Regions from separate parts of the Pseudomonas sp. FW215-R2 genome, predicted to be linked through region 2. Evidence: riboswitches for the same ligand, from Rfam matches in the RefSeq annotation. Region 2 holds a riboswitch; the other holds the start of a gene.

Region 1 (7,852 bases), on a different contig from region 2:
CAACCTGGTCGAAACCGGATCTGCGCCTGCTGGTACCAGGACTGGTCGTCGGCATCGGCCTGGGTTATCTGCTTTTTCGGGTGCTGGATCACCGAGCGATCGCCATCGTAATGGCGGTGGTCACCCTGCTGTTTGTCGGTTTGTGGTTCAAGGCGGGTGGAGAAGTCCGCGTGAAGCCGCGCTCATCGCCCAAAGCGCTGGCCGCCGGCCTTACATCGGGCATCACGACCATGGTCGCGCATTCCGGCGGGCCGCCGCTGGCAATCTATCTGTTGCCGCTAGGCCTGAGCAAACAGATGTATGCCGGAACGACCAGCCTGTTTTTCACGGTCGGCAATCTGCTTAAAGCCGTACCTTGGCTGCTGCTGGCCAAACCCAGCGGCAACGTCCTGACGCTGATGTTCGTCAGCCTGCTCGCCGTACCCAGCGGGGTCTGGCTGGGCTGGCGGCTGCACGCCAGACTGGATCAGCGCCAGATGTACCGCGCCTGTTATGGCTTGCTGGTAGTCACGGCGCTGAAACTGTTGTGGGATGGTGTCGAGGGATACATGGCCTGAGTGAATTCTCAGGTCAGATCCGGTTTACTTGAACACCGGCACGGCAGCCGACCCGTCCGACTGTTTGAGATACTCACGCAACCGCCCACCGATTTCCGCAATCTTCGCCTCCCCCTCTCGCAAGGCTTGCGGGTTGGTGTGCACGGAGTAGTTTCCCAGCGCCAGGTCATAGGGATGTGGTTGCGCCGAGCCGATCACGAACACCGTGCCTTCGCGCATAGCCTTTAGCGTCACGGCGCCGTTGCCAGGTTCGAAGACCGCCATTTCACCCGCGCTGACCAGATCCGGCGCCGCCAACAGTCCACGGCTGACACTCAGCCATAACGACTCGTGACCTTCGGGTGGGGTGTACGTCCAGGATTCCCCGGCACCCAGCGTGACCAACAAGTAATTCATTCCCGCAGGCGCTCTAACCGGGCTCTGGACACCTTGGTGCAAGCCGAGAATCACCCGCGCCGGCCCCACTTCAGGCATCGCGCCGGACTCAAGGTATTGGCTGTCGACACTGGCGTTTTCCAGCTCTGGAGGCAGCGCCACCCACAGTTGAAAGCCCTGAACCCGCTCCGAAGTACCCACCGACATTTCCTTGCCGTGCCAGACGCCGCCGCCCGCTCGCATCCACTCCACGCCGCTGTAATCAATCATGCCCTTGCCCGACTCGGCGTCCTCGAAACGCAAGTTGCCTTCGGTAATCACCGTGACGGTGGCGATCCCCGAATGCGGATGCATCGGCATGCCGTGAATGAACGAAGCCTCGCCTTCAAACAGATCGAGGAACACAAACGGCTTGATCAGATGCCCCAGATCCGAAGGGCTCATCAGTCGCACGATCGCGCCATGCCCACTGCCGCTGGTGCGATAACGGATTGCTCGGAGGGTATGGGTTTCACGGGTGTAGCCAGAAAGTTGTTGCTGAACGGTCATGATGATTACTCGGTTCTGTCGCGGGGTGCGGCCAACAAAAAAATGCTGAAGCGCGGTGAAGGAGCCTGTCCTTCACCGCGCTCGGGTATCAACCGCGACGAGCGTCGAGGCTGAAGCGGCCGGCACCGAAGGCCACGACCTGCAACAGGCCACCGGCCATGGCGATGTTCTTGAAGAAGTGGATGAACTGGTTCTGGTCAGCCAGTGCACTGTGGAAGGCCAGTGCGGTGAACACGCTGAACGCAGCCAGCACAGCGGCGACGGTGCGGGTGCGGTATCCGGCGATCAGCGCCAGGCCACCACCGACTTCAACGATGATCGCCACTGCCAGTGCAACTTGTGGAAGCGGCAGGCCCACCGAGCCGATGTAACCGATCATCATGGCCGGAGCGGCCAGTTTGGAAAAACCGGAGAGAATGAAAATCACGCTGAGCAATACGCGGCCAATCAAGGCAGCCGAAGCTTGTTTGGTGTCGGAAGCGTTCTGTTCAGAAGCCTGTGTTTGAGCGATGTTTGCAGAAGTAGCCATGGGAGTATTTCCTTCAATGGGGTCCGGTTCGACTTGAACCGTCCGGATGAAGAAATGTTGCGCCTCGGCAGCTCATCTGAATAGCCGACTAATTTAGATCATTACGTTCGATAAAATAGGTAAGCTGCATATTCCACGGTAATGCGCCCATGGCGACTCAAGGACACAGGCATGATCTCCGATCCAGGCACACCGACACTCGATCAACTGCGCGTATTCCTGACTGTCGTCGAAGTCGGCAGTTTTGCAGCCGCTGCGCGCAAGCTTCACCGGGCGACGTCGGTGATCAGCTACTCGATCGCCAACCTTGAGATGCAATTGGGCGTCACCTTGTTCGATCGTGAAACCACCCGCAAGCCGCAACTGACCGACGCCGGCCGCACCGTGCTGGCCGAGGCCCGGACCATCGCCAACGGCGTGCACGGCTTGCGCGCCAAGGTCAAAGGCCTGCTGCAGGGGCTGGAGGCCGAAGTGCACGTGGTGCTCGACGTGATGTTGCCCGCCGAGCGCGTGGTGGATGCGCTGAAATCCTTTCGGGAAGAATTCCCCACCGTCGCCTTGCACCTGCACATGGAAGCACTCGGCGCAGTGACTGAACGGGTGATCAATCGCGGCGCGGTGGTCGGCGTCAGCGGGCCCATGAACGACGGCATCAACGGCATCGAAAGAATCGGCATCGGCAGCGTCGAGCTGATTCCGGTGGCAGCGCCAAATCATCCGCTGGCTTCGGGCGAAGCCAACGTTCCCGGTGCCGGACGTGAGCATACGCAACTGGTGCTGTCCGATCGCTCACGCCTGACCAAAGACAGGGAGTTCGCCGTGCTGAGCAACCGCACCTGGCGCCTGGCGGACCTGGGTGCCAAACACATGTTGCTGCGCGAGGGCATCGGCTGGGGGAATATGCCGAAGCCGATGATTCAGGAGGATCTGGACAGCGGCCGACTGGTACAGCTGGATTTGTCGGAGTACACCAGCGGGCAATACACCTTCGATGCGATCTACCGTACCGATGTGCCACCGGGCCCGGCGGCGCGGTGGTTGATCGAGCGGTTTGTACAACAAGGCAAGGCGCACGTGACGGCTGTCTGAAGCGCCCGCGAAACCAATTGATATTTCACTGAAAAAAGAGCACGACATGGAGTTATCTTTGATCAAAGAAATGTTCGAGTATTCGGCTTACGCCATTCTCGGAATTCTGGGTCTGTTTATTTGTTTTTGCGGGTTGTTCGTTTGGCAAAGCCGTTTATTGCCAAGCCGGCTGAATGACATTGGTTGGAAAAGAGTTGATTACGCCTGGATCATCGCGGGCTCGATGGGCCTCATATTTCAATTTATCCAGGTTGGCCTGGACTCAAAGCTTTCAAACCTGAGAGTGGAAGAAACCTTTGGTCAGCTTTCTGCCCAGTCCCTGAATATCGCAGCAGACGAGTTAAGCGATGCCAGAATCTGCTTGCCAATTTCAGTGAAAAAAGACGACGTACTGGAGCGCGAATCAGCCCAGCAGCTCGCTAGCGCCTGTGATCTGTTTCAAAAAATTCGTCCTGTAAACCGCGTGGACACTAAAGTAGACAGAAACGTTTTCATGAATTACGACAGCGTTTTTCCAGAGGCTGAAAGATTTTCCGATCCGCTGATCGTTGAACAAGTGAAGCGCTTCAAACGGGCCTACGCCGATTACGAGGAACAGGCTCAGGCATTACACAAAACGCAATACGCTGCCTACGTCTACGAACGGTACCTGAAACTCCTTCAATTAATGGCAACACCTCTTCTGGTGGTCGCGGTTGCCCTCAGATTGGCCAAGGTGAAGGGTGAAATTCGATTAAAAACCCACCCTATGGAAAATAAACCGGACAACTCCATCTCCCCGCAAGCGCTGGCCAATGCGGTAAAGGGACTGGCAACTTCGGCCCAAGTGGACGACCTGGTCGTCAGGCTCAATAAACTCGAAAGTTCAAACCGGCTCAAACTGAACATTATCTTCATAATGATGTTTGTACTCGGCGCGGGGATTATCTCGGTGTTTATGCTCTCGAACGTTCACTAGAACCAGAACTTCAGTGATTCAATTATCAGGGTTCGCCGCAATCTCGCGCCTGCGTCGCAGGAGCTTTACATCCTTCAACGAAGTTGACGAGCGGTCATCCGAATGTTCAGATGCCGCCCTGTTTCAGGTGTCCCATGCCGCCGTGCATGGGGTGAAACGGGAAACCGGTACGTTCTTTTCGAACAAGTCCGGTGCTGCCCCCGCAACGGTAGGCGCGTGATGCTTTCGACACACCACTGTGGCCAGACGGCCATGGGAAGGTGAAAGCGTCCATACGCGCAAGCCCGGAGACCGGCCTGAAATTCTGTTTGGCAAAATCCTGCGGTGGGCGGGCATGGGCCGGTGTCGGCGTGTGCGCGATGCCTTCTCCTGCATGCTCTTCTGCGAAGATCCTTTCGAGAAGACAATGATTCGACCTTTTAACACTCCGGCTCCATCCCTATTGCTTGGCTGTCTGTTCAGCCCCCTGTTGCTGGCGGACGACGCGCCGCTCGAACTCACTCAGCAAATCGTTTCCGCGCCGTCCGTGGAGTCCACGACCGTGGCCGACATGGCGCAATTCGGCAGCAAGGTCGAGATCGTCACCCGCGAGCAGATCGAACGTGCCGGCCCCAGCGCCGATGTCACCCGCGTCATGCAGATGTTCATTCCCGGCCTGTACGTCGCGCCGAAAAATGGCCCGTTCGACTACGGCACCTATTCCCTGCTGGGCGGGCGCAACGATGACACGCTGATCCTGCTCGACGGCGTGCGCCTGAACAATCGCTTGTATGGCGGCCTGTACCTGGACACCCTGCCGGCCAACGCCATCGAACGCATCGAAGTGCTCAAGGGTGGGCAGAGCCTGCTGTTCGGCACTCAGGCCGTGTCCGGCGTGATCAACATCGTGACTCGCAGCCCGCAGAGCCGCAAAACCTCCGGCGAAGTGAACATGGGCGTGGATACCTTCGGTGGCACCACCGAGGATGCGCGGGTCGAGAACATCTTCACCAACGGTTTCGGCGACCTGGGCTTGCTGGCCTACGTCAGTCATAACGTCTCGGACGGCTATCAGCCGTTTCGCAATCGCGACATCAAGAACGACAGCGAAAAGAAGCGCGCCTACGAAGTCACCACCTTCGGCGGCAAGGCGATTCAGTCCTTTGGCGACGATGCGCGGATGGAATTGTTCTACCAATACGCCGACGCCAACCTCGACTTCGCCCGGCCGGTCGACAACCACAAGACCACCAACGACCGCGTCCAGCAGATCGCCACGGCGACCTTCGAACAGAACATCAACGAGCGCCTGAGCTACTTCGTCAAAGGCCACATCAACGACTGGGACACCCGCTACACGCGCATCAACAACACCGCCAATGGCGGCACCAGAACCATCAACCACAACGACTACTGGGGCTTCACCGACTGGGGCGTGCAGGCCGAAGGCAAAGCCGAATTGCCCGGCGGCCATGTGCTGGTGTTCGGTATGGACAACCAGTGGTTCAAGGGCCAGGACGATGTGCTGATCATCGACAATGACAAGGCTGAAGCCCACGCGCTGTACACCCAGTTGCGCCCGCAGATCGACGCTCTGCCCGACTGGCACCCGAGCATCGGCATTCGTCACGAAGCCATGAGCGGCGGCGACAGCGCCACGGTCGGCATGCTCACTTCGCTGTATGACCTCAATGAACACTGGGCACTGCGCGGCCAGTACGGCACTGCCTACAAACTGCCGAACGCCGAGCAGTTGTTCGTCAACGAACCGGGCGACGAGTTGGGCAACCGCAACCTGAAACCGGAGAAAAGTCGCAACGCCGAACTCGGCCTCGACTACAAAGGCTTGCTGCTCGATCGCGAATTCAGCGCCAGCGTCACCCTGTTCAAACGCAAGATCGACGACTTGATCACCCTCGACGATATCCAGTGGGTCAACGGCCAGGGACAGATCCAGATGCGCGGTTTCGAGGCGGACGCGAAACTGGCGCTCAACGATCAATGGAGCCTGCAAGCGGACATGACCCGCAACCTCACCGAGTCCCGAGCGGGAGTGACGATCAACGACGTACCGAGCTTCTTCGCCCGATCGCGCGTCGGTTACGAGTCGGTTGACCGGATGTGGGGCGCCGGGGGTGCGATCCGCTATATCCGCGATGTCATCAGCTCGAAACAGGTCGAGTACGGCCATTACTCCGTGGTGGACGCCGACGCTTATCGCTACCTGGACGGCGCTCACCAGCACCGATTGAGCCTGCTGGTGGAAAACCTGTTCGACCGCGATTACGTCACCAGCCGCTCGAACAACGTCGACAACCTCGGACGGCCGTTCACCTCCGAAGTGCGCTACACGTACCGTTTCTGATGGCTGAAATCAAAACCATCGACGGCGTCGACACGCACCCGGACTGGTCGCATGTTCCCGCCCATGCCCGCCACGTGTTCCTCTGCACCGGCCCGCGCTGCACCCAGCGCGGCGCCTTGCAGATATGGAAAACCCTGCGTCGGCACTTGCTGGCGCATGACCGCATCGAGACCCCCGGCGGGGTTTTGCTGACCCGCACGCACTGTCAGTTCCCGTGCAACCTGGGGCCGGTCATGACGGTGTATCCGGAGACCTGCTGGTATGGCGTGCGCAGCCACGCGGATGCGCAACGGCTGGTCGAAGTGCACCTGGTGGGCGGCGAAGTGCTCGAGGATCTGTTGATCAAGGAGCGCTCGTGAGAACGCTGTGCTTTCTGGCGGGCGCCCTGCTCTGCGCTTCTCCGGTTCTGGCAGATGACTACCGCAATTGTGGCGAGACCTGGCACTTGCCGGCATCACCACCGTCGCGGATTGTCGCCCTCAATCAGCATGCGGCCGATCTCGTGTTGGCGTTGGGCGCCGGCCCGGCGCTGGCCGGCGTCGCCTATCTGGATGACACCGGTGCGCCGCAATCCGAGTACTTAGGCGTGCCGGTGATTTCGCCCCGCTATCCATCGAGCGAAGTGCTGTACGCGCAGCAGCCGGATCTGGTGGTCGGCGGCTTCGCCACGGCGTTTGGCAACGGCGTCACGTCACGCAGCGGACTGGGGCGCAACGGCGTGGCTTCGTATTTGCTGGAATCGGCCTGCAACGGACATTCGCTGGATTACTTCGAACACATCCGCAACGACCTCTCGACCCTCGGCGCCTTGCTGCACCGACAGCAGCGCGCTCGAGAACTGAGCGATGCGATGGATGCCGATCTGGAAAAGGCCAAGGCTTTAACCCGCCCGGGCAGGCCGCTGTCAGTGTTCTATCTCGACAGCGAGGTCAACGGTCTCGACAGTGAAGGCCGGCGTGGATTTGTCACCACCCTGCTGGCCGCAGCCGGGGCTCGAAACCTGTTCGCCGACATCAATCAATACCGGGTGACCGTCAGCCGCGAAACCCTGCTCGCCAGTGATCCGGATGTGATCCTGCTGGCCGACGCGCAATGGTCGCCGGCCAGTCGCAAGCGTCAGTTGCTGATGCAAGATCCGGTGCTGTCGACCCTGCGGGCCGTACGCCAGAACCGGATGATCGATATTCCCTTCACGCATCTGTTGCCGACGGTGGGCAGTGGTCGGGTGGCGCTGGAGTTGGCAGAACGGCTCAGGGCCTTACCTTGAACATCACCGCGAGAAATCTCTGAAGACCCGATAGAATCCCGAGCCACTGGCCCCTGGCATCTGAATCATGCCACCCAATCCATACCTGCAGATTGATCAAGGAAAGACGCTCATGGGTTTGAGAACAATATCGTTCGCTGTGTTACTTGCAGTGGTTCTGACTGCTTGCGGTGGCAGCAAGGAC
Region 2 (7,852 bases):
CCTTTGCGGCGGGGTTCGGCGAGGTCCATCGCCAGCAGCACGCCGTTGGTGCCGGCGTAAGCCTTTACGCGAAAATCGTCCTGAGAATTGGCAACCAGTACGCGCATGATTCACTCCTTGTGAGATGGGCTGGTTGCAGCATAGACCTCATATCGACAATAAATCGTCGATATGTCGGTAATCCGCTTCCAGTGCAGTCGCCAACTGTTTGGCCCGGCCCAAGCGGATCGGCCCGCGTTCGATATCGATCAACAGGCCCGGACAGGCCAGCACCGGCAATCCCGAGCATTCTTTCAAGCGCCCATCAGTGAGCACCAACAGACGCTGTTGCTCGGCGGGGAATCGCTTGCGACGCACGGTCAGCCAGTGTTCAGCCTCAGTCAGCGCCGCCAGCAATGGCGTGCCACCGCCCGCGCCCAAATCCTCGAGCCACGCACGCAATCCGCTGGAAGCTTTCAAACCCTGCACCTGCCATTTCGGCGCTGCGCCGCTGGCGGTCAGCAAGGCGAGACGCGCCCGTTGTCGGTAGGCGTCATCGAACAATTGCGCGAGCACACCCTTGGCATCGCTCAACGCTTGATGACGACGGGTCGAGGCCGAGGCGTCGACGATCACCAGCCACAGTTCATGAGGCGTACGGGTGCGTAGTTGAAACAGCAGATCCGAGCGCACTTTCGGCCGGCCATTGAGCAATGTGCCCGGCCAGTTCACCGAGCCACTGCGAGCAGCATGACGTTTGCCTTGCCGGCCATTGTCCAGACGTCCGGCACGGGGTCTGGCATTCGCCCCCGCGTCGGATCGGGGGCGAATGCCTAAGGCTTTTTTGGCCAGACAGGTACTTCGCGACGCGTGCCGGTGGCAAGGGCCGGCGCCGGCATTTCACCCCACTGCCCCTGCCCTTCACTCGGCGCCGTCTGGGTGCCGGACGGCGCTTGCGCCGGTTGCTGCGCATGGGATGGCGACTGTTCGCGGCGGCGATGACGCAGTGCAAATTCAGCCACGGCATCGATGTCCTGCTCGGCGATGCCTTCGGCGCCACGCCACGCCGCATGAGCCCGCGCCGCACGCAGCCAGACCAGATCGGCACGCAGGCCATCGACACCGGCCGCAAAGCAACGCTCGGTAATCTGCGCCAACGCTTCATCATCGAGGGGAATATTCGCCAAGGCATTGCGGGCGTTTTCACAGCGCTCACGCAGGGCTTGTTGCTCGGCTTCCCACTGCCCGCAGAAGGCCTGCGGATCGCTGTCGAAATCCAGTCGCCGGCGAATGATCTGCCCGCGTTCAACCGGTGCCGTTTGACCGCTAAGGGCGACGTTGAGACCAAAGCGATCGAGCAGTTGCGGGCGCAACTCGCCCTCTTCCGGGTTCATCGTGCCAATCAATACAAACTTCGCCGAATGACGATGGGAAATGCCGTCGCGCTCGATCAGGTTGGTGCCGCTGGCGGCCACATCGAGCAGCAGGTCCACCAGATGATCCGGCAACAGGTTCACTTCATCGACATACAGTACGCCGCCGTCAGCCTTGGCCAACACACCGGGAGAAAACTGCGCGCGACCGTCGCTGAGTGCCGCATCCAGATCGAGGGTGCCGACCAGCCGTTCCTCAGTCGCACCCAATGGCAAGGTGACGAACTGACCGCTGGCCAGCAAATCCGCCAGGCCCCGGGCCAGGGTCGACTTGGCCATGCCGCGTGGGCCTTCGATCAGCACACCGCCGATCTTCGGGTCGATGGCGGTCAGGTACAGCGCCAGCTTCAGATCGTCGGCGCCGACCACCGCAGAGAGCGGAAAATGTGGGGTATCGGTCATGTTCAGCTCTCTTCTTCTATATCCAACAACAGGTTTTCCAACGCTTCGCGGTACGCGCCCGGCTCCTGCCACATCCCGCGCTGCTGCGCTTCGAGCATGCGCTCGGTCATGTCGCGCAGCGCGTGGGGATTATGCTCGCGCACGAACTCGCGGGTCGCCGGGTCCAGCAGATAGGCGTCGGCCAGCAACGCGTACTGGTGATCGTCGATCAGTTGGGTGGTGGCATCGAAGGCAAACAGGTTGTCGATGGTTGCCGCCAGTTCGAACGCGCCTTTATAGCCGTGGCGTTTGACGCCGTCGATCCATTTCGGATTCGCCGCCCGGGAACGGATCACCCGGTTCAGCTCTTCTTTCAGGGTGCGGATCTTCGGCAAATCCGGCTGACTGTGATCGCCGTGATAACTGGCCGCCGCTTCGCCGCGCAGGGTTTCGACGGCCGCGAGCATGCCGCCCTGGAACTGGTAGTAGTCGTTGGAATCGAGCAAGTCATGCTCGCGGTTGTCCTGGTTTTGCAGCACGGCCTGCACCTGGCTCAGGCGCTGGACGAATTGCTCGCGGGCGGCGGTGCCTTCATCGGAACCGCCATAGGCGTAGGCGCCCCAGTTCAGGTAGACCTCGGCCAGATCTTCGCGGCTCTGCCACAGGCGACCATCGATGGCGCCCTGCACGCCCGCGCCATAAGCGCCGGGCTTGGCACCGAAGATCCGCCAGCCGGCCTGACGCCGGGCAGCCTCTTCGTCCAGCCCTGACTGCCGCAAGGCCTCACGTTCGGCACGCACTTTGGCGGCCAGCGGATTGAGGTCGTCCGGTTCGTCCAGCTCCGCCACGGCTTGCACGGCAGCGTCGAACAAACGAATCAGATTGGCGAACGCGTCGCGGAAAAATCCAGAGACCCGCAGCGTGACATCGACCCGAGGCCGGTCGAGCAGACTCAGCGGCAGAATCTCGAAATCATCGACGCGCTGACTTCCAGTGGCCCATACCGGACGCACGCCCATCAGCGCCATGGCCTGGGCGATGTCGTCACCGCCGGTGCGCATGGTCGCCGTGCCCCAGACCGACAAACCGAGCTGGCGTAGATGGTCGCCGTGATCCTGCAGGTGTCGTTCGAGAATCAGGGTTGCGGACTGGAAACCGATCCGCCACGCGGTGGTGGTCGGCAGGTTGCGCACGTCCACCGAATAGAAGTTGCGCCCGGTGGGCAATACATCGAGGCGACCACGACTCGGTGCACCGCTTGGGCCGGCCGGGACAAAGCGACCGCTCAGAGCGTCGAGCAGACCGCGCATTTCGGCCGGGCCGCAGGCGTCCAGGCGTGGAGCGATCACTTCGCGCAGGGCACTGACGATCGCCTGCACATCTGACCAGCCAGAAGCGTCCAGTTGCGCCACATCACCCGCCAGTGACTGCTCGATCAATTGCCCCGCGAACAGCTCAAGGCGTTCACGGGTATCCCCCGCCGTGCGCCAGACTTCATCGCTGACCGACAGCAGCTCCATTGGACGCGGGCCAGTCCAAGGCTCAGCAAGCACGCAATCCAGCGGATCGAAACCCAGTTGAAACGCCTTGGCCAATGCCCGCAACAGGCTCGACTGAGCACCTTTGCCATCGCCACGGGGAATCCGCAGCAGCGCCAGCAAGGTGTCGATGCGCAGCCGTCCGCTCGGCGACTCACCGAAAATGTGCAGACCATCGCGGATCTGCGACTCCTTCAGATCACACAGATAAGTGTCCAGACGCGGCAGCCAGATCGCCGCGTCAGCGTCGCTGTCGAGGGCTTCGTCGAGTTGCAGTTCGCGATCGATCTGCGTGTCACGCACCAGTTGCAGAATGTCGCGCTGCAATTCACGGGCGCGGCGCGGATCGAGCAATTGCGCTTCGTAATATTCGTCGGCCAGCAATTCGAGATTGCGCAACGGGCCGTAAGTTTCGGCGCGGGTCAGCGGCGGCATCAAATGGTCGATGATCACGGCCTGGGTGCGACGCTTGGCCTGGGCGCCCTCGCCCGGGTCGTTGACGATGAACGGATAGATATTCGGCAGCGGCCCGAGCAATGCGTCCGGCCAGCAGTTCTCCGACAAGCCCACGCCTTTGCCCGGCAGCCATTCAAGGTTGCCATGCTTGCCGACGTGGATCACGCCGTGAGCGCCGTAGGTCTGGCGCAGCCAGAAATAGAACGCGAGGTAAGCGTGTGGCGGCACCAGATCGGGGTCGTGATACACCGCGCTCGGATCGACCTGATAACCCCGCGCCGGTTGAATGCCGACGAAAGTCAGGCCAAAACGCAGGCCGGCGATCATCATCCGCCCGTCACGGCACATCGGATCGTTTTGCGGCGACCCCCAACGTTCCAGCACCGCCGCGCGATTGGCTTCGGGCAATGCGTTGAACATCATCAGGTAGTCGTTCATCGCCAGGCTTTGCTGGCACGGGCGCTGATCCAGAGTATCGAGATCGTTGCTGACGCCGCCGAGCAGTTGCCGGATCAGTTCGGTGCCGCTATCAGGCAATTCGGCAGGTAGCGGATAACCTTCGGCTTGCAATGCCCGCAGGATATTCAGCGCAGCGGCCGGCGTGTCGAGGCCGACGCCGTTGCCGATGCGCCCGTCACGGGTCGGGTAGTTGGCGAGGATTAGCGCGATACGTTTTTCAGCGTTCGGCACCCGCGCCAGATCGACCCAGTGGCGCGCCAGTTCGGCCACAAAATCCATGCGTTCAGGCTGCGCCCGATAACACACGACATCGGACTGACTGCGCTCGCTGCGCCACGCCAGATCCTTGAAGCTGATCGGTCGGCTGATGATCCGGCCGTCCAGCTCCGGCAAGGCGATGTGCATCGCCAGATCCCGAGGGCCGAGGCCCTGCTCGCTGTCACGCCAACCTGGCTCGTTGTCTTGGGCGCAGATCGCCTGGATCACCGGAATGTTGCGACGGAACGGCCGCAGATGTGGCGCTTCCGGGCTGGACTGGGCGAAACCGGTGGTGTTCAAAATCACCCCAGCCTCGACCTCATCCAGCCAGTCCTCGACCACCGACAGGCAACCGGGCTCTTTCAAACTGGCAACGGCGATCGGCAGCGGATTGAGTCCGGCAGCCTGCAACCGTTGGCAGAACACGTCGATAAACGCCGTGTTGGCCGCTTGCAAATGCGAGCGATAAAACAACACCGCCGCGACCGGTTGACCGGGCAGCCAATCGGTTTGCCAGTCGCTCAGTGCGGCGGTGTTTTTGTTTGGGTGGTAAATCGCCGTGCGCGGCAGCGTTTGCGGCTCGCCCCACACGTAATCCCGCGCCAGCCAGCGATTGGCCAGACAGCGGAAGAAATCCAGCGCATTGCCCATGCCGCCCTGACGCAGGAACTGCCAGAGCCGATCACGATCCTCGGCGCCCACGGTGCTCAAGTCGCTGAGCTCCGGGTCGGGACGGTCATCGCCCGGCACCAGAATCACCTGCACGCCACGCTCGGACAACTCGACCAGCCGCTCGACGCCATAACGCCAATAAGCGATGCCGCCATGCAGCGAAATCAGAATGACCTTGGCGTGGCGCAGCACTTCGTCAACGTAGAGGTCGACCGACGCATGGTTCTGCACCTGCATCGGGTTGGCCAGCCGCACGCTCGGGTAATCTTCGGGCAGCTGCTGCGCGGCTTCGGCGAGCAGTGCGAGGCTGGAGTCGCCGCTGCACAGGATCACCAGCTCGGCGGGGGTTTGTCCAAGGTCGGCAATGTTGTCATCCGACACGAAACCGCCGGGCTGGGTCCTGAGCAGGTGCATGGCTTAAACGCTGAGCGCGGCGCGCAATTGCGCTTCGAGCTTGGCCGCGTCCAGTTCCTGGCCGATCAACACCAGACGCGTCACACGTGCCTCATCGGCGCCCCATTGACGGTCGAAATGCTTGTCGAAACGCGTGCCCACGCCCTGGATCAGCAGGCGCATCGGCTTGTTCGGGATCGCCGCGAAGCCTTTGACCCGCAGGATACCGTGCTGAACCACCAGTTGCGTCAGCGCATCGAGCAACAGGCTTTCGTCGGCTTGCGGCAGTTCGATGGAGATTGAATCGAAAGCATCGTGATCGTGGTCGTCATGATCGTCATCGCCTTCACCGTGGTGGTGATCGTGATGGCTGTGGCGGCTGTCGATGTGCTCTTCGGAACCGGCACCCAGACCAATCAGCACGTCCAGCGGCAGACGGCCGTTGCTGGCTTCGATGATTTTCACCGCTGGCGGCAGCTCTTCGGCGACTTCCAGGCGTACGCGCGCCAAATCTTCAGGGCTGGTCTGGTCGGCCTTGTTGAGGATTACCAGGTCGGCGCTGGCCAGTTGGTCGGCGAACAGTTCGTGCAGCGGCGATTCGTGATCCAGGTTCGGGTCGAGTTTGCGCTGGGCATCGACCTGATCCGGGAACGCGGCGAAGGTGCCGGCGGCCACGGCCGGGCTGTCGACCACGGTGATCACCGCGTCAACGGTGCAGGCGCTGCGGATTTCCGGCCACTGGAAGGCTTGCACCAGCGGTTTTGGCAGAGCCAGGCCCGAAGTTTCGATGAGGATGTGGTCGAGGTCACCGCGACGGGCCACCAGTTCGCGCATCACCGGGAAGAACTCTTCCTGAACCGTGCAGCACAGGCAGCCGTTGGCCAGTTCGTAGACGCGGCCGGTGGCTTCTTCTTCGGTGCAGCCGATGGTGCACTGCTTGAGGATTTCACCGTCGATGCCCAGCTCGCCAAACTCGTTGACGATCACCGCGATACGGCGGCCCTGAGCGTTGTCGAGCATGTGCCGCAGCAAGGTGGTTTTGCCCGAGCCGAGGAAGCCGGTGACGATGGTGACGGGGAGTTTGGCCAGTGTTTTCATCGGATGCCCTTTGGCAAGGTGGCGGGCATACGGGACGAGACCGGCAACACGGGTGCGTGCCTGGAGAGTTCGCCACCGGATCACCCCGCCCGGTTGAAAGTGAGAATCTGTGACGAGGCAGGTCTCCTGGCTGACGGTGTTCGGGCCTTGGCCCGGTATTCGCTGCGCCTTCCCGCTGGCTCTGGATTGAGCTGGCAGTGGCGTGGCAGCGAACAGCACCGTTCACAGTTGCGGGGGCAGCCGCGGCTTGGACCGCGTTCCCTTCTTAGCTTCGGCGTGGGCCGAAGAACCTCGAAAGCGCAAGGCTACGCATGGGTTCGTGATGGGTCAATGGGCGTTGTTTTTTGGTTTTGGGATTTGTGAGCATATCCGTTGCTGCGGTAACGGCTTCCTAGGGTTCCGCCCTTACGGCGGGTCACTTTTTCCAAACGCCGAAAAAGTAACCAAAAAGGCTGGACCCCAGCGTACGGCACTTCGCTGAGGCTCAGTGTTCCCTCGCTACGGTGTCCATCAGGGGGCATCGCCTACGGTTTGCTTCGCTGCACCTCCTCTCGATGTATGCGGCTTCGCCGCACGGCGCTGCGCGCCTACCCCCTGATGAACACCTCCGCTCGGCCTGCCGAAGGGGCAAAAAATCAAAAGCCACATCAAGAGCCACATCTAGAGCCCCTCACCCTAGCCCTCTCCCAGAGGGAGAGGGGACTGACCGAGTTGTTTGGCAGAGCTACGCCGACGTGCAATACCGCGTTGAACTCAGGCTTTGAAAAGCACACCAATCGGCTCCCTCTCCTCGGGGAGAGGGCTGGGGTGAGGGGTAAACCCACCACAAAACCAAAGCCGAACACCCGCCCCTCACTACTCAACACGATGAGCGTTAGCTCGAGTACCGCTTTTGATCGCAGGGCCCGTCGGCAGGCTGAGTGGAGGGATTGATTCGGGGTGGGAGCGCAGCGACCGTTTGGCGAAGCCAAACACATCGAGAGGAGGTGCAGCGAAGCAAACCGTAGGCGATGCCCCCGGATCAATCCCGGAGCGAAGGAACCCCGAGCCTCAGCGAGGGGCCGTACGTCAGGGTAGAGACCTTTTGGTTACTTTTGGGGCGTTTGCCAAAAGTGACCCGCCGTAAGGGCGGAACCCTAAGCGGCCGTAACCGCAGCAACGGATATGTCTCCAATCCCAATTGAC

The links. A riboswitch is a leader RNA that binds a small molecule or an ion and turns the genes downstream of it on or off. The one in region 2 is predicted to bind cobalamin.
Region 1: linked by a shared signal. The riboswitch ahead of AC3WRD_RS17900 (TonB-dependent receptor plug domain-containing protein) and the one ahead of cobW (cobalamin biosynthesis protein CobW) in region 2 are both predicted to bind cobalamin.

Annotation. Positions count from the first base shown of each region.
Region 1 covers NZ_JBYTBO010000012.1:93,413-101,264, reverse strand. The annotation lists gene AC3WRD_RS17925 (sulfite exporter TauE/SafE family protein) at 1-557, shown strand, start outside; gene AC3WRD_RS17920 (pirin family protein) at 582-1,481, opposite strand; gene AC3WRD_RS17915 (DoxX family protein) at 1,570-2,010, opposite strand; gene AC3WRD_RS17910 (LysR family transcriptional regulator) at 2,182-3,099, shown strand; gene AC3WRD_RS17905 (hypothetical protein) at 3,146-4,057, shown strand; cobalamin riboswitch at 4,166-4,371, shown strand; gene AC3WRD_RS17900 (TonB-dependent receptor plug domain-containing protein) at 4,464-6,401, shown strand; gene AC3WRD_RS17895 ((2Fe-2S) ferredoxin domain-containing protein) at 6,401-6,760, shown strand; gene AC3WRD_RS17890 (ABC transporter substrate-binding protein) at 6,757-7,668, shown strand; gene AC3WRD_RS17885 (DUF2059 domain-containing protein) at 7,781-7,852, shown strand, end outside.
Region 2 covers NZ_JBYTBO010000018.1:18,068-25,919, forward strand. The annotation lists gene AC3WRD_RS22435 (phospholipase D-like domain-containing protein) at 1-107, opposite strand, end outside; gene AC3WRD_RS22440 (vWA domain-containing protein) at 148-831, opposite strand; gene AC3WRD_RS22445 (magnesium chelatase ATPase subunit I) at 813-1,814, opposite strand; gene cobN (cobaltochelatase subunit CobN) at 1,817-5,590, opposite strand; gene cobW (cobalamin biosynthesis protein CobW) at 5,594-6,667, opposite strand; cobalamin riboswitch at 6,767-6,976, opposite strand.